3 regions of the Actinoplanes sp. CA-051413 genome follow, and region 3 is predicted to be linked to each of the others. Evidence: riboswitches for the same ligand, from Rfam matches in the RefSeq annotation. Region 3 holds a riboswitch; each other region holds the start of a gene.
The links. Region 3 has a riboswitch for cobalamin ahead of ACQP2Y_RS30810 (VWA domain-containing protein). Riboswitches for the same ligand answer to the same signal wherever they lie in the genome.
Positions count from the first base shown of each region.

Region 1 (4,304 bases), 1.8 Mb from region 3:
GATCTGGCTGCAGGTCACCTTTGGCCGCTCTGGTCTGCGGGTACGCGGGGTGGGCGCCCGACTGTTCAGCAAGTTCGGCCGAGCTCTCCAGCGCGGTCAGGTAGATCTCCTCGGCGACCCGCGTGCTCAGCTCCTGCGCCGCAGCAGAGTCGAAGGGCAGCCTCAGCGCGAAGAACGCGTCCTGCAAGCCCATCAGCCCGAGCCCGACCGGACGCCACCGAGGGTTACTGGCCGCGGCCTCGGCGCTCGGGTAGTAGTTGATGTCGATGACGCGGTCCAGGAAGACGACCGCCGTCCGCACCGTCGCCCGCAGCTTCTCCCAGTCCACGTCGTCGCCGCTCAGATGCCCGGCGAGGTTGATCGAGCCGAGATTGCAGACGGCCGTCTCGTCGTCCGAGCTGACTTCCAGGATCTCCGTGCACAGATTCGACAGGTGAATCGTGTTGCCCGGGACGCCGGTCTGATTGCTCAGCCGGTTCGACGGATCCTTGAAGGTCATCCAGCCGTTGCCGGTCTGCGCCAAGGTGCGCATCATCCGGCCGTACAGATCGCGCGCCTTGACCTGACGCACGACGGACCCGGCGGCCTCCGCGGCCCGATAGGTCGCGTCAAAGTCGGCACCCCAGAGATCAGGCAGCGACGGTACGGCCGACGGATCGATCAGCGACCACATCTCGTCGGCCTCGACCCGGCGCATGAACTCGTCGGGGATCCAGTTGGCCAGGTTCAGGTTGTGCGTCCGGCGGGCGTCCTCGCCGGTGTTGTCGCGCAGCTCCAGGAATTCCTCGATGTCCGGGTGCCACGGCTCGAGGTAGACACAGGCTGCGCCCTTGCGCCGGCCGCCCTGATTGACGGCGGCCACGCTGGCGTCGAGCGTGCGCAGGAACGGCACGATGCCGTTGGACTGTCCGTTCGTGCCGCGGATCAGCGCGCCGCGCCCGCGGATCCGCGACCAGGAGATGCCGATGCCGCCGGCGAACTTCGAGAGCCGCGCCACCTGCTGATACCGCTCGTAGATCGAGTCCAGCTCGTCCTTCGGCGAGTCGACCAGGAAGCACGACGACATCTGGGTGTGCCGGGTGCCGGAGTTGAAGAGCGTCGGCGAGCTCGGCAGGTAGGCCAGCGACGACATCAGCCGGTAGAACCCGATCGCCTCACCGGCGTTGGTCGACAGGCCGCAGGCGACCCGCAGCAGCCAGTACTGCGGCGTCTCCATGACCAGCCGCGACTGCGGATGACGCAGCAGGTAACGGTCGGCGACGGTCCGCAACCCGAAGTACTCGAAGCGCAGATCGCCGGCCGGGTCCACGGCATCGTCGAGCTTGCGGGCGTTCTTGGCCACGAAGGCAGCCGTCGCGTCGCCGATCAGCCCCTCCGCGTGGCCGTGCGCGATGGCCTGGCTGAAGCTCGCGATGCCCTGCCCGCGCACCTCCTTGTCGATGAAGGCCGCCAGCAGCCGGGCCGCCAGTCGCGAGTATTGCGGCTCCTCGCCGATCAGCTCTGCGGCCGTCTGGATCGACAGCTTGTCCAGTTCCGCGGTGGTCGCGCCGTCGTAGAGCCCGCTGATGGTCTTGGTCGCCACCCGCAGCGGATCCACTTCGTCCAGGTCGGCGACCCAGCGCTCGACCGCCCGCACGATCTTGTTGACGTCGACCGACTCGGTCTCACCATTGCGCTTGCGCACCTGCATCGCGTGCCGGCGTTGCTCCGGCACGGCCGGATCGTACGCAGTCTTGTCCTGCGTGACCGTCATGAACTCTCTCTCCTCGCGAGCCCGTTGGCGGAACGGTCTTCGGGCGCGCAGGAGGACGCCGGTGGACGCGGCTGTGCGCGTACACCTGAAGTGGCGTCGGCCGTCCCACGCGGCCTCGGACCGCCGCACGCGAAAGCGTGCGGCGCGCTGGCAGGTCTTCGGACTCGCGGGCCTGACCGTTGCCGGTCGCCTAATGGCCGTCGCTTCCCGGGCCCGGGCCCAGTGCTTGATGACGGCGGTCGTTCCCGCTCACCGCTGCGGGGGCAGTCCCGGTCTTCCACCGGGTTCCCTCTTGCCTCGCGCCGTCCTGGAGGGACGGGCGAACCAGCTGCGGGCAACACCATATCTAGGTGCGACAGCCGATGTACAACACCATATGTCGTGTCGGCGTGTCGGATCATGCCCGATCAGGTGGGCCTGCGCGCGTGGACCGGACGCGACGGGGTAGAACGTGTGCATGGCTACGACGCAAGCCCCGCCCGGTGCGCAGGAATTCATCCCCGCCGACGCGAAGAGCCTCGACGAACTCAAAGCGGCGGCGCCCGGCTGCCGCGGATGCGAGCTCTACGAGAACGCCACCCAGGTGGTCTTCGGCCGCGGCGCCGAACATGCCCGGCTGGTGCTGGTGGGGGAGCAGCCTGGCGACATCGAGGACCAGCAGGGCCTGCCCTTCGTGGGCCCGGCCGGCCGGCTCCTCCGCGACGCGGTGGGCGACGCGGGCATCGACCCGTCGATCATCTACCTGACCAACACCGTGAAGCACTTCCGCTTCGAGCTGCGAGGCAAGCGGCGCATCCACCAGACTCCGGGCCCGGCGCACATCACGGCCTGCCGGCCGTGGCTGGTCGCCGAGTTCTCGCAGCTGAAGCCGGATCTGGTGGTGGCGCTCGGGGCCACCGCGGCCAAGGCCCTGTTCGGACCGTCGTTCCGGGTCACCAGGTCACGCGGCGAGCTGCTGCCCTGGCCGGCGTCGGCGCAGCGCCCGCAGGACTTCCCGGTCGCCGAGTCGCGTGCCCTGGCCACGATCCACCCGTCTGCGGTGCTGCGGGCCGACGACCGGGACGCCGCCTACAACGGCCTGGTCGACGACCTCAAGGTCGCGGCGACAGTCCTGGGCTGACCGGTACGCGCAACGACACGTTCACGTTCTCCTTGCGCCGCACGAAGCCGATCGCCGCGAACAAGTGGTTCGCTGCAGTGTTGGCTGCCATGGTGTGCAGGAACGGTCGGTCGCCCCGCTCATAGATTTCGGCTGCGACGGCGAGCACCAGTCGTGCCGCGAGGCCGCGACCGCGATAGCCGGGATCGGTGCAGACCGCGCTGATCTCACTCCAGCCCGGCGGCCGGATCCGCTCGCCGGCCATCGCCAACAGCGCGCCGCCGTGTCGGATGCCGAGGTAAGTGCCCAGCTCAATCGTGCGCGGCCGGAACGGGCCCGGTCCGGTCCGGCGCACAAGATCGATCATCTCGGGGACGTCGGTCGCGGTCAGCGCGACGGCCTCCGGATCCGTTACGGCCCGCACGGTTGCATCTACCAGTTGCCGCGTGGCGCTGGTGCCTCGGACCTCCCAGCCCAGGTCGCGCGGCGGATTCGCTGTGATCGACAACTCGGTGCCGGGGCCGGCCAGCACTGCCAGGTCGTTCCAGCATCGAGGATCGGCGGGGTCCTCGAGAGCGAAGAACGGCGCCACGTCGGGGTGGTAGCGAGCGGCCCGGCCGACGATGCCGGCGAACCGCGCGTGCGGGCCGGTGAGTGCGGCCCAGCTCGGCCGGTCGAGAACGTCCACTGTCACCAGCACATAGTGATGTGTGTCTCAGCGTGCCGTCGAGCGGGACCGCCGAGACCCCGCAGGTACGCTTTTCCCGTGCGGTTGACAGAATTCTGGGGGCGCCTCGAACAGGCCTTCGGCTCGGCTTACGCGCGGAGTCTCGCCGCGGATCAGAGTTTTGCGGCGCTCGACGGGCGCACCATTAACGAATCCATAGCTCAGGGTGTTGAGACGGTTACTATCTGGCGTGCGGTGGTTTCCGCGTACCCCGATCGGGTGCCTGCCAGGCTGCGCTGACCCCTTTTTTAGTACGCTTGTTCTGGCGTGTCGCTCGTAGTCGTACACCTGTTCGGCTATTGTCCTCAGCGGCGTGGTCATCCACAGGACACGGCCGGGCACCGGTTTTTGTCAGACCCTAGGTCTAGCGTGACCCGCGTGATGAACAGAAGCTCTTCGGCGAAGGCGCCCGGAAAGTCGAATACAGGGGTGGCGGACATGGTGGCAGGACCTGATCGGGACAAGGCGCTCGATCTTGCTCTCGCGCAGATCGACAAGCAGTTCGGCAAGGGCTCGGTGATGCGCCTCGGGGAGCGGCCGGTCGTCCAGATGGCCGTCATCCCCACCGGCTCCATCGCGCTCGACATCGCGCTCGGCGTCGGCGGTCTGCCGCGCGGCCGCGTCGTCGAGGTCTACGGACCGGAGTCCAGCGGTAAGACGACGGTGGCTCTGCACGCGGTGGCCAACGCCCAGCGCGGCGGCGGCATCGCGGCATTCATCGACGC
Region 1 covers NZ_CP192100.1:8,307,993-8,312,296, reverse strand. The annotation lists gene ACQP2Y_RS39165 (ribonucleoside-diphosphate reductase subunit alpha) at 1-1,753, opposite strand, end outside; cobalamin riboswitch at 1,886-2,097, opposite strand; gene ACQP2Y_RS39160 (UdgX family uracil-DNA binding protein) at 2,211-2,873, shown strand; gene ACQP2Y_RS39155 (GNAT family N-acetyltransferase) at 2,845-3,540, opposite strand; gene ACQP2Y_RS39150 (DUF3046 domain-containing protein) at 3,619-3,819, shown strand; gene recA (recombinase RecA) at 4,018-4,304, shown strand, end outside.
Region 1: another riboswitch for cobalamin. It lies ahead of ACQP2Y_RS39165 (ribonucleoside-diphosphate reductase subunit alpha); the one in region 3 lies ahead of ACQP2Y_RS30810 (VWA domain-containing protein).

Region 2 (4,304 bases), 930 kb from region 3:
GCGACGATGCTCGACGAGCACGACGACCCGCCCGCGGCGGTTACCCCGCCGCCAGTTGTTCCCGCCGGCGCACCTGCCTGAACCTCCGGCACCTGATCCGCCACTCCGTCGCGCCCAATCCGACCGCCCCGGGCGCGGCGGGGTGGCGCCGTGCCGACTCTTCGGTCGGCGGCCATCCGGGCGTTGCGGCGCGGCCATGCATCCACCACCGTGGAACTCATACATTGCCCGTGGTCTATCCATTCGGTGAAGGTGGGCACACATGGTCGGTAGGGGCAGAATCGCGGCCGCGCTGTCGGTAGCGCTGGCATCCATCGGGCTCGCGGCACCGGCACCCGCCGGCGCGGCGATCAGCCGGGCCGACCTGGCTCTGCGCTGGGCGCCCATCCACTACCAGGACGTCGACGCCACCGGCAGCCACGCCCTGGGCGGCAAGGCGGACTACCTGACCAAAGTGAACTTCGACGGCGACTGGAACGGCCGCAACAACTGGGACCGCGCAGCCGAGTCCGGCGCGTCGTTCTCGGCGGCGGCGTACTACTCGGTGGCGGAGACCAGCACCCACTGGTACGTCACCTACTTCTTCTTCCACCCCCGGGACTGGGTCGACCACCCGTTCTTCGAGACCGAGCACGAGAACGACGGCGAGGGCGTCCTGCTGGCGATCCAGAAGGACGGCTCCACGTACGGGGTGCTGCGCTCCGCGGTCACCGTGGCGCACACGAGCTTCTACTCGTACACGCCGAGCGGCAGCACCTGGACCACCGGCCGCGAAACGGTCGACGGCACGCTGCAGATGCAGTCGTCACCGCACGACTCGTTCCAGCACCCCGTCACCGCGCAGGAGGTCCAGGGTCACGGCCTCAAGGCGTACCCGCAGTACGCCATCAACGGCGACGGACTCGTCTACTACCCGTCGACCGAGGGCGAAGCGCCGAGCAGCACCAACGACCGCGACGTCCGCTACGAGCTGATCGACATCTTCGCGGCGGGCGGCCTGTGGGCCCAACGGGACAACACCAACCTGTACGCCAACCTGGGCACCTTCGCCGGCGACACCTCAGGGGGCTGCGGCGTGGGCACGTACTCCTGTGGCACCAACTCGGCCAACGCGCCGTGGGGCTGGGACGACGGCGACGACCTGCCGGGTCGCGGGGAGATCGCCACGGACCCGGCGAAGTTGTCCGCCGAGTACTTCACTGTGCCGGGGGAGTTGGCGCGGGCTTACGCGTACAACCCGTACACGGCGGAAAAGGCCGACCTGCGCGAAGCCGCGCGGACCGCACCGACCGTCACGGACTGACGGCGCAGCCGGCGGCCGGGGGGTTTCCCCTGGCCGCCGGTTTGCAGTGCGCCGAAGGTCGACATGGCATAGAAATTGATGCATGGAAGCGACGGAGATCGCGCGCGCGTGGTTCGCCATGTGCCGCACGGGGGACGAAAAACGGCTGACCGACCTGGTCACCGAAGACTTCGTGGCGCACGGACCGGGCGGCAGCGGCGACCTGGCCGCCTTCACGACGTGGCTGCGCTGGTACCCGGCGGCTTTCGCCGACCAGGAACCGGTGCTGGAGGACGTGATCGTCAGCGGGGACAGGCTGGTGGTGCGGTACACGATCCGGTCGACGTACCGGGGTGGCTATCTGGATCTGCCGCCGGACGACCAGCGGGTGCGGGAGACCGGGATCATCATCTTCCGGCTGGCCGGGGGGAAGGTGGCCGAGAGCTGGTTCGAGGGCAACGACCTCGAGGTGGCGCAGCAGATCGGGGGCCGGATCACCCCGGCCTGAGCCGGGGCTTTCGTCCGCCACGCCCGGATGCGGCTCGCCCGGCTCAGCCCCCGCCACGGCCGGCCGCCGTGCCTGGTCACGGCCCGGGCGGGCTCCGCTCAGCCGCCCCAGCGGTCCGCGTGCAGGGCCAGCTGCAATGGCCGCCGTCGGCGCCAGCCGTGCCGTTCCAGATCCGGCACCTCCTCGAGGTGGCTGACCGGACCCAGGCACAACCAGGCGACCGGCCGCACCGAGCCCGGGATGGCCAACAGGCCGCGCAGGAAGTCCTCGCGGTAGAAGGACACCCACCCGACGCCCAGTCCTTCGGCGGTCGCCGCCAGCCACAGGTTCTGGATCGCCAGGCACACCGAATAGAGCCCGGCGTCCGCAATCGCATGTCGCCCCAGCACCGCCGGCCCACCCCGGGCGGCGTCGTAGGTCACCACAACCGACAGCGTCGACTCCAGGATCCCGTCGATCTTGATGCGGGCGAACCGCCGCGCCGCGTCGCCGTCGAGGGTGGCGGCGAAGGTTTCGCGTTCGGTGTGCACGTGCCGGTGGAATGTCTGCCGGAGTTCGCGGTCGCGGACCAGGATGAAGTCCCACGGCTGCGACAGTCCGACGCTGGGCGCCTCGTGCGCCGCCATGAGTATCCGGTCCAGGACGTCGCCGGGGACCGGCGCACCGGTGAACTGGCCCCGGACGTCGCGGCGGCGGCTGATGGTCTCGTACAGGTCGTGGATCATGGGCAGGCTCCCGCTGCGCTCGTGCCCCGGGCAGGCCGGGGTCATCGACGCGAGGCCGGTCTTCGGACTTCCGGATCAGCGCCTCACCGCCCGCCTTCCCAGCCGGTCGGCCAGTGGCTGCGCACAGGGATGCGCGTGGGCGGCAGCTCCCCGGTCACCGCGGCGGGCCCGTGCCGGATTCGCACCGGCTTCCCGATTCTCCCCACCCGCGGGCGGGGCACCTCGCAACAAGTTCGTGCCGGACGACACGCTACCGCCACGGGCACCGGGTGCGCTCAGGAGCCTGTTTCCGTTGAAGCTGAACAAGTGGCGGTCGAACAACCGGTGCAGGTCGGCCCGCAACAGAAGGCCGTTCTCCAGAACATCGGAATGTGGTCCGCTGAACAGCGTGATATGTGCCGCGTCCAGGACATCCGCACAGCACTTGACAGGGATCCGCGGCATAGAGCCAAACGGCATCGCCGCCGCAATCCGCTTCTACTCCCGCATGATCTCGCGGCGGTCGATGACACCACGATAGGGAGGCGACAAGCCGGTAGCGCCGTAAAAGGCCGGCCGGGTCAGTGGCCCAGGATGTCGTCGAGCCAGGGGTTGCGGAACGTGCCTTTGGGGTCGTACTTCGCGACCAGGGCCTGGAAGTCGGAGAAGCGGGGGTAGCGGCTGCGCACCGTCGCCGCGTCCTGGGTGAAGACCTTGCCCCAGTGGGGGCGGGCCTCCAGCGGCGCGAGCTGTTCCTCCAGCGCCGCCACCGCCGGGAGGACCGCTGCCGTGTCGGCGATCCAGGTGAAGTGCAGGCCGAGGCTGTCGCGCTCGTAGTTCATGCTCAGCCACAGGTCGTCCGCCGCCACCGTACGGATCTCGTTCACCTGCAGGACCGGGACGATCTTCTCGCGGACCCGGGCCACCGCGTCGATCGCTTCCAGTGCTCGGTCGAACGGCACCATCCACTCCGACTGCAGCTCCGCGCCGGTGCTGGGGGTGAACTCCATCTTGAAGTGCGGCAGCCGGGCGTGCCACGGGCCCGGTACGCCGAACTGGTCGGTGCTGTTGTCCGCCGCCACCCCGGGCACCGGGTGGCGCTTCCCGTCGGCCGGGCGGGCGCCGAACAGCGGGCCTTCCGGCAGCTCGTCCGTACGCTTGAACCAGGCGTGGTTGATGTCCCCGGTCTGCCAATTGGTGAACAGGCTGACGCTGTATCCGGCCGCGAGGATCTCCGGCAGGTGCTGTTCCAGTGACGCGCGGGGCAGGTCGTCGTAGACGTACTGGCGGATCTCGAACGCCGGCACCACGTCCAGCGTCAGTGCCGTCACGACGCCGAGGGCGCCCAGGCCGACCACCGCGCCGGGGAAGTCTTCGTCGCCGCGGCGCAGCGTCACCAACTCGCCGTCGCCGCGGATCAGCTCGATCGCCGCTACCGAGGTGGCCAGGTTGCCGTTGCGGACGCCCGAGCCATGAGTCGCCGTGGTGACCGCGCCGGCCACTGAGATGTGCGGGAGCGATGCCATGTTGTGCACCGCCAGGCCTTCCGCGTCGAGGCGGTCGACGAGTTCGCCGTACCGGATGCCGCCGTCGACCCGGACCGTCCGGCGGTCCTCGGCGATCTCCACGACCCGGGGCAGGCTGATCAGGCTGACCAGGTCGCCGGTCGTGTCGGCCATCCGGTTGAAGGAGTGGCCGCTGCCCAGCACGCGCAGCGGGCCGCCGGCCCGGACGATCTCCTGCAGCTCCGGCAGCGCCGCCGGCCGGTGCAGCCGGCGGGCGCCGAAGGTGATGTTGCCGGCCCAGTTGG
Region 2 covers NZ_CP192100.1:5,597,435-5,601,738, reverse strand. The annotation lists gene ACQP2Y_RS26420 (cation:dicarboxylate symporter family transporter) at 1-81, shown strand, start outside; gene ACQP2Y_RS26415 (hypothetical protein) at 263-1,303, shown strand; gene ACQP2Y_RS26410 (ester cyclase) at 1,386-1,790, shown strand; gene bluB (5,6-dimethylbenzimidazole synthase) at 1,889-2,515, opposite strand; cobalamin riboswitch at 2,552-2,755, opposite strand; partial or broken gene ACQP2Y_RS26400 (hypothetical protein) at 2,864-2,959, opposite strand; gene ACQP2Y_RS26395 (D-arabinono-1,4-lactone oxidase) at 3,076-4,304, opposite strand, start outside.
Region 2: another riboswitch for cobalamin. It lies ahead of bluB (5,6-dimethylbenzimidazole synthase); the one in region 3 lies ahead of ACQP2Y_RS30810 (VWA domain-containing protein).

Region 3 (4,304 bases):
GGCTGCATGGACGTCGTCATCGGTGTCGACACCGGAACCACCGCGACCAAGGCCATCGCCGCCGGGCCGACGGGTGAGGTGCGCGCGATGGCCAGCGTGCACTACCCGCTGTCGGTGCCCGGCCCGGGACAGGCCGAACTCGACCCGGTGAAGCTGCGCGACGCCGCGGTCGAAGCGCTGATCACCGTGGCCAAGGAGGCCCGCGAGCGCGGTGACCGGGTCATCGCCGTGAGCCTCAGCGCCTTCCTGCACGCGCTGGTCCCGATGAACGCCGACGGCACGGCCCGCGGCCCGCTGATCACCTGGGCGGACAACCGGGCCGCCGGGCAGAGCGACCGGATCGTGGCGTCCGGCCGGGCCAAGGACCTTCAGGCCCGCACCGGTACGCCGGTGCACCCGATGTCCCCGCTGACCAAACTCGCCTGGTGGGGTGCCACCGACCCGGCTGTCCTGCGGGACACGCCGCGCTGGGGTGGCGTCAAGGAGATCGTCCTGGCGGGCGTCGCGGACGAGGGCTTCCTGCTGGACCTGTCGGTCGCCTCCGGCACCGGCATGTACGACATCCACCAGCGGCGCTGGGACCCTGAGGCCCTGGAGCTGGCGGGGATCCAGGAGAGCCGGCTGGCTGAGGTCGTACCGACGACCCGGCAGCTGCGCCTCAACCGGGAGGTGGCAGTCGCCGCCGGGCTCCCGCCGGACCTGCCCCTGATCATCGGGGCCGCCGACGGACCGCTGGCCAACCTGGGCGTGGGCGCGACGCCGGTCGGAGTGGCGGCCGTGTCCCTGGGCACGAGCGGCGCCCTGCGCACCGTGGTGCACGGCCCGACCGCGGACAAGGCGGGCCGGCTGTTCTGCTACGCGCTGACCGAGGACCGCTGGGTGGTCGGCGGCGCGATCAACAACGCGGGATCCGTGGTCCGCTGGGCCGGCCAGACCTTCGCGGGCGGCTTCGACCGGCCCACCGCTGAGGGCGAGGACGCCGACGTCCGCGACGCGGCCCTGCTGACCGAGGCGGCGGAGGTGGCGCCGGGCAGCGAGGGGCTGCTCTGCCTGCCGTACCTGCTGGGCGAACGGGCGCCGTGGTGGCGCGGGGGGATGCGCGGGGCGTACATCGGCCTGCGCCGCGAGCACGGCCGGGCCCACCTGGTCCGGGCCGCGGTCGAGGGGGTGTGCCAGCAGCTGGCGCTGGTCCGCGACACGTTCGCCGACGAGGGCATCGCGATGACCGAGGTCCGGGCCACCGGCGGGGCGGTCGCCTCGGAGCTGTGGGTCGGCATCCTGGCGGCGGCGCTGGACCTGCCGGTGGCGATCGCCGACACGCCGGAGGGGACGGCGCTGGGTGCCTGCCTGCTGGCCCGGCACGCGCTGGGGGAGCTGCCCGACCTGGACGAGGCGGCGGCGCTGGTGGCGATCACCGAGCACGAGCGGCCGGACCCGAAGAACGCCGACCTGTACCGGCGGATGCGGCCGCTGGTGGAGCAGTCGGCGCTGGCCGTCACGGATGTGCTCAAGGAGCTGGACAAGCTCGCTCCGGAGCCGCTGCCGGACACGGAGAAGGCCCTGCCGGGGGTCGGCTGAGCCGCCGGTCGCGGCCGGGGCCCGTTGAGCTGCGGGGGCCGGGGCCGTGAGGATGCCCACGTGGCCCCGCGTTGACGGCGTGCCGGGCCGTGAGAAAGAGTGGCTCGCGAGCGGCAGTGGAGGAACCCGGTGGGAGACCGGGACGGTCCCGCCACTGTGACCGGGGTTCGCCCCCGGAAGTCAGGAGACTCCGGCCGCTCGTACCTTCCACACGCGGGCGCGGACCCGCGGAAAGGACCGGGCGTGACGCCGTACCCGTTCTCTGCCGTCGTCGGCCTCGACGACCTGCGGCTCGCGCTGCTGCTGACCGCTGTGTCCCCCGCCGTCGGCGGGGTCCTGGTCCGCGGCGAAAAGGGCACGGCCAAGTCCACGGTCGTCCGTGCCCTGGCCACCCTGCTGCCCGAGGTCGACGTGGTCCGCGGCTGCCGCTTCGCCTGTGATCCCGCGGCGCCCGACCCCGGCTGCCCCGACGGGCCGCACGAGCCCGGCGCACCGCACGGCCACCGCCCCGCCACGCTGGTCGAGCTGCCCGTCGGTGCCACCGAGGACCGGGTCGTCGGCACCCTGGACATCCAGCGTGCGCTCGCCGACGGCGTCAAGGCGTACGAGCCGGGTCTGCTCGCCGCGGCCCACCGCGGCGCCCTCTACGTCGACGAGGTCAACCTGCTGCCGGACCACCTCGTGGACCTGCTGCTCGACGCGGCGGCGATGGGCCGCGCCCACGTCGAGCGCGACGGGGTGTCGGTCAAGCACGCGGCCCGGTTCCTGCTGGTCGGCACGATGAACCCCGAGGAGGGCGAGCCCCGCCCGCAGCTGGTCGACCGGTTCGGCCTGGTCGTGACGGTCGCCGCCCCGCGCGACGCGAAGCTGCGGGCCGAGGTGGTCCGGCGCCGCCTGGCGTACGAGGCCGGCCCGGATGTGTTCGCGGCCCGGTTCGCGGCCGACGAGAAAGCCCTGGCCGAGCGGATCCTGGCCGCTCGGGGGCGGGTGCCGTCCGTGCAGCTGCCGGACGCTGAGCTGGACCGGATCGCCCGGGTGTGCCTGGCCTACGGTGTCGACGGGATGCGCGCGGACATCGTGGTGGCGCGGTGTGCGGTGGCTCTGGCTGCGTGGCACGGTCGCGATCTGGTGACGGCGGAAGACATTCGGGATGCGGCGCGGCTTGCGTTGCCGCATCGGCGTCGTAAGGATCCGCTTGATCCACCGGGTACTGATGAGGAGCGGTTGGAAGAGGCGCTGGATCAGGCCGCTCAGGATGATCCGGATGAGGATCCGCCGCCTGGTGATGGTCCTGGCGGGCCTGATTCCGGCGGCCCGGACTCTGACGGCCCGGACTCTGACGGCCCGGATTCCGGCGGCCTGGGCTCTGGCGGGCCGAATTCCGGCGGTGCCGATTCTGGTGGGCCCGGCTCTGGTGGGCCGGATGGTTCCGGTGGGCCTGGGCGGAGTGGCGGGCCTTCCGGCCCGGTTGAGCAGGCTTCGGGGGATGCCGCCGCTGAGGCGCCGGCTGACGAGCAGCGCAAGGTGAGTGGGGGTGCGGCGGCTCAGGCGGGTGTCGCCTACCGGCCGCGGACGTTGCGGATCTCTGCTCGGGGTGAGGGTGGGCATGCCGGGCGTCGGTCGCCGGCTTTCGCCCGGCGGGGGCGGGTGGTCGGGTCGTGGATTCCGCGCGGCAAGCTCGCCGGTGCGCCGCATCTGCCGGCCACTCTGCGTGCTGCCATCCACCGCGGCGCCGCCGCTGTGCCGCCATCGGGCTCTCAGATCACCGCGCCGGGTGCGCGGGACGGCCGGGGACTGGGTGAACCGAATGGCTCCGAGGAGCATGTGTGGCTTGACCGCGAGCTTGGTGATGCGCCTGTTTCCGGTCCCGCCGGTCCCGCTTCTCCGGCGGGCAGGCGGGCCGCGGCCGCGCGCCGGACGGGGGTGGTGCAGCCGCGTGACCTGCGAGAGGCCGTGCATGTCGGGCGTGAGGCCAACCTGGTGCTGTTCGTCGTGGACGCGTCCGGGTCGATGGCCGCGCGGAAGCGGATGACCGTCGTCAAGACCGCTGTGCTTTCGCTGCTGCGGGACGCGTACCAGCGGCGGGACCGGATCGGCATGATCACCTTCCGGGGGTCGACCGCGGATCAGGTGCTGCCGCCCACGTCGAGCCATGAGGTCGGGGTGCTGCGGCTCGCCGGGTTGCGTACCGGTGGGCGTACCCCGCTGGCCGCCGGCCTGCGCGCCGCGGCCGCGACCATCGCCACCGAGCGCCGCCGTGACCCGCGCCGGCGGCCGCTGCTGATCATCGTCACCGACGGGCGCGCGACCAGCGGGCCTGATCCTGTGCTCGTCGCGCCGGCGCTGGCCGGCGTGGCCGCGGTGGTCGTCGACTGCGAGGCCGGGCCGATCCGGCTCGGCCTGGCCCGGCGGCTGGCCGCCGCCCTCGGCGCCGACATCATGCCGCTCGACGCCCTTGCCGCCAACCCGACCTCCACCCCGTTGGGGAGGGCGGCGTGAAGCCGTCTTCCGGGTTCGCCCCACAGGTTTTCGCGTCGGCCCCGCAGGTTTCCGTGCTCGGCCCGCAGGATTTTGTGTTCGCGTCGTTGAGGAAGGCTGCCTGATGCCGCAGGGACAGGTCACCACCGTGCCGCAGGATGGGCTCACCACGCGGCAGCGGCGCCGGCAGGCTGTGCTGGCCGTCCACACCGGACACGGCAAGGGGAAGTCGACCGCCGCGTTCGGGA
Region 3 covers NZ_CP192100.1:6,529,682-6,533,985, reverse strand. The annotation lists gene ACQP2Y_RS30815 (gluconokinase) at 7-1,578, shown strand; cobalamin riboswitch at 1,663-1,790, shown strand; gene ACQP2Y_RS30810 (VWA domain-containing protein) at 1,822-4,077, shown strand; gene cobO (cob(I)yrinic acid a,c-diamide adenosyltransferase) at 4,181-4,304, shown strand, end outside.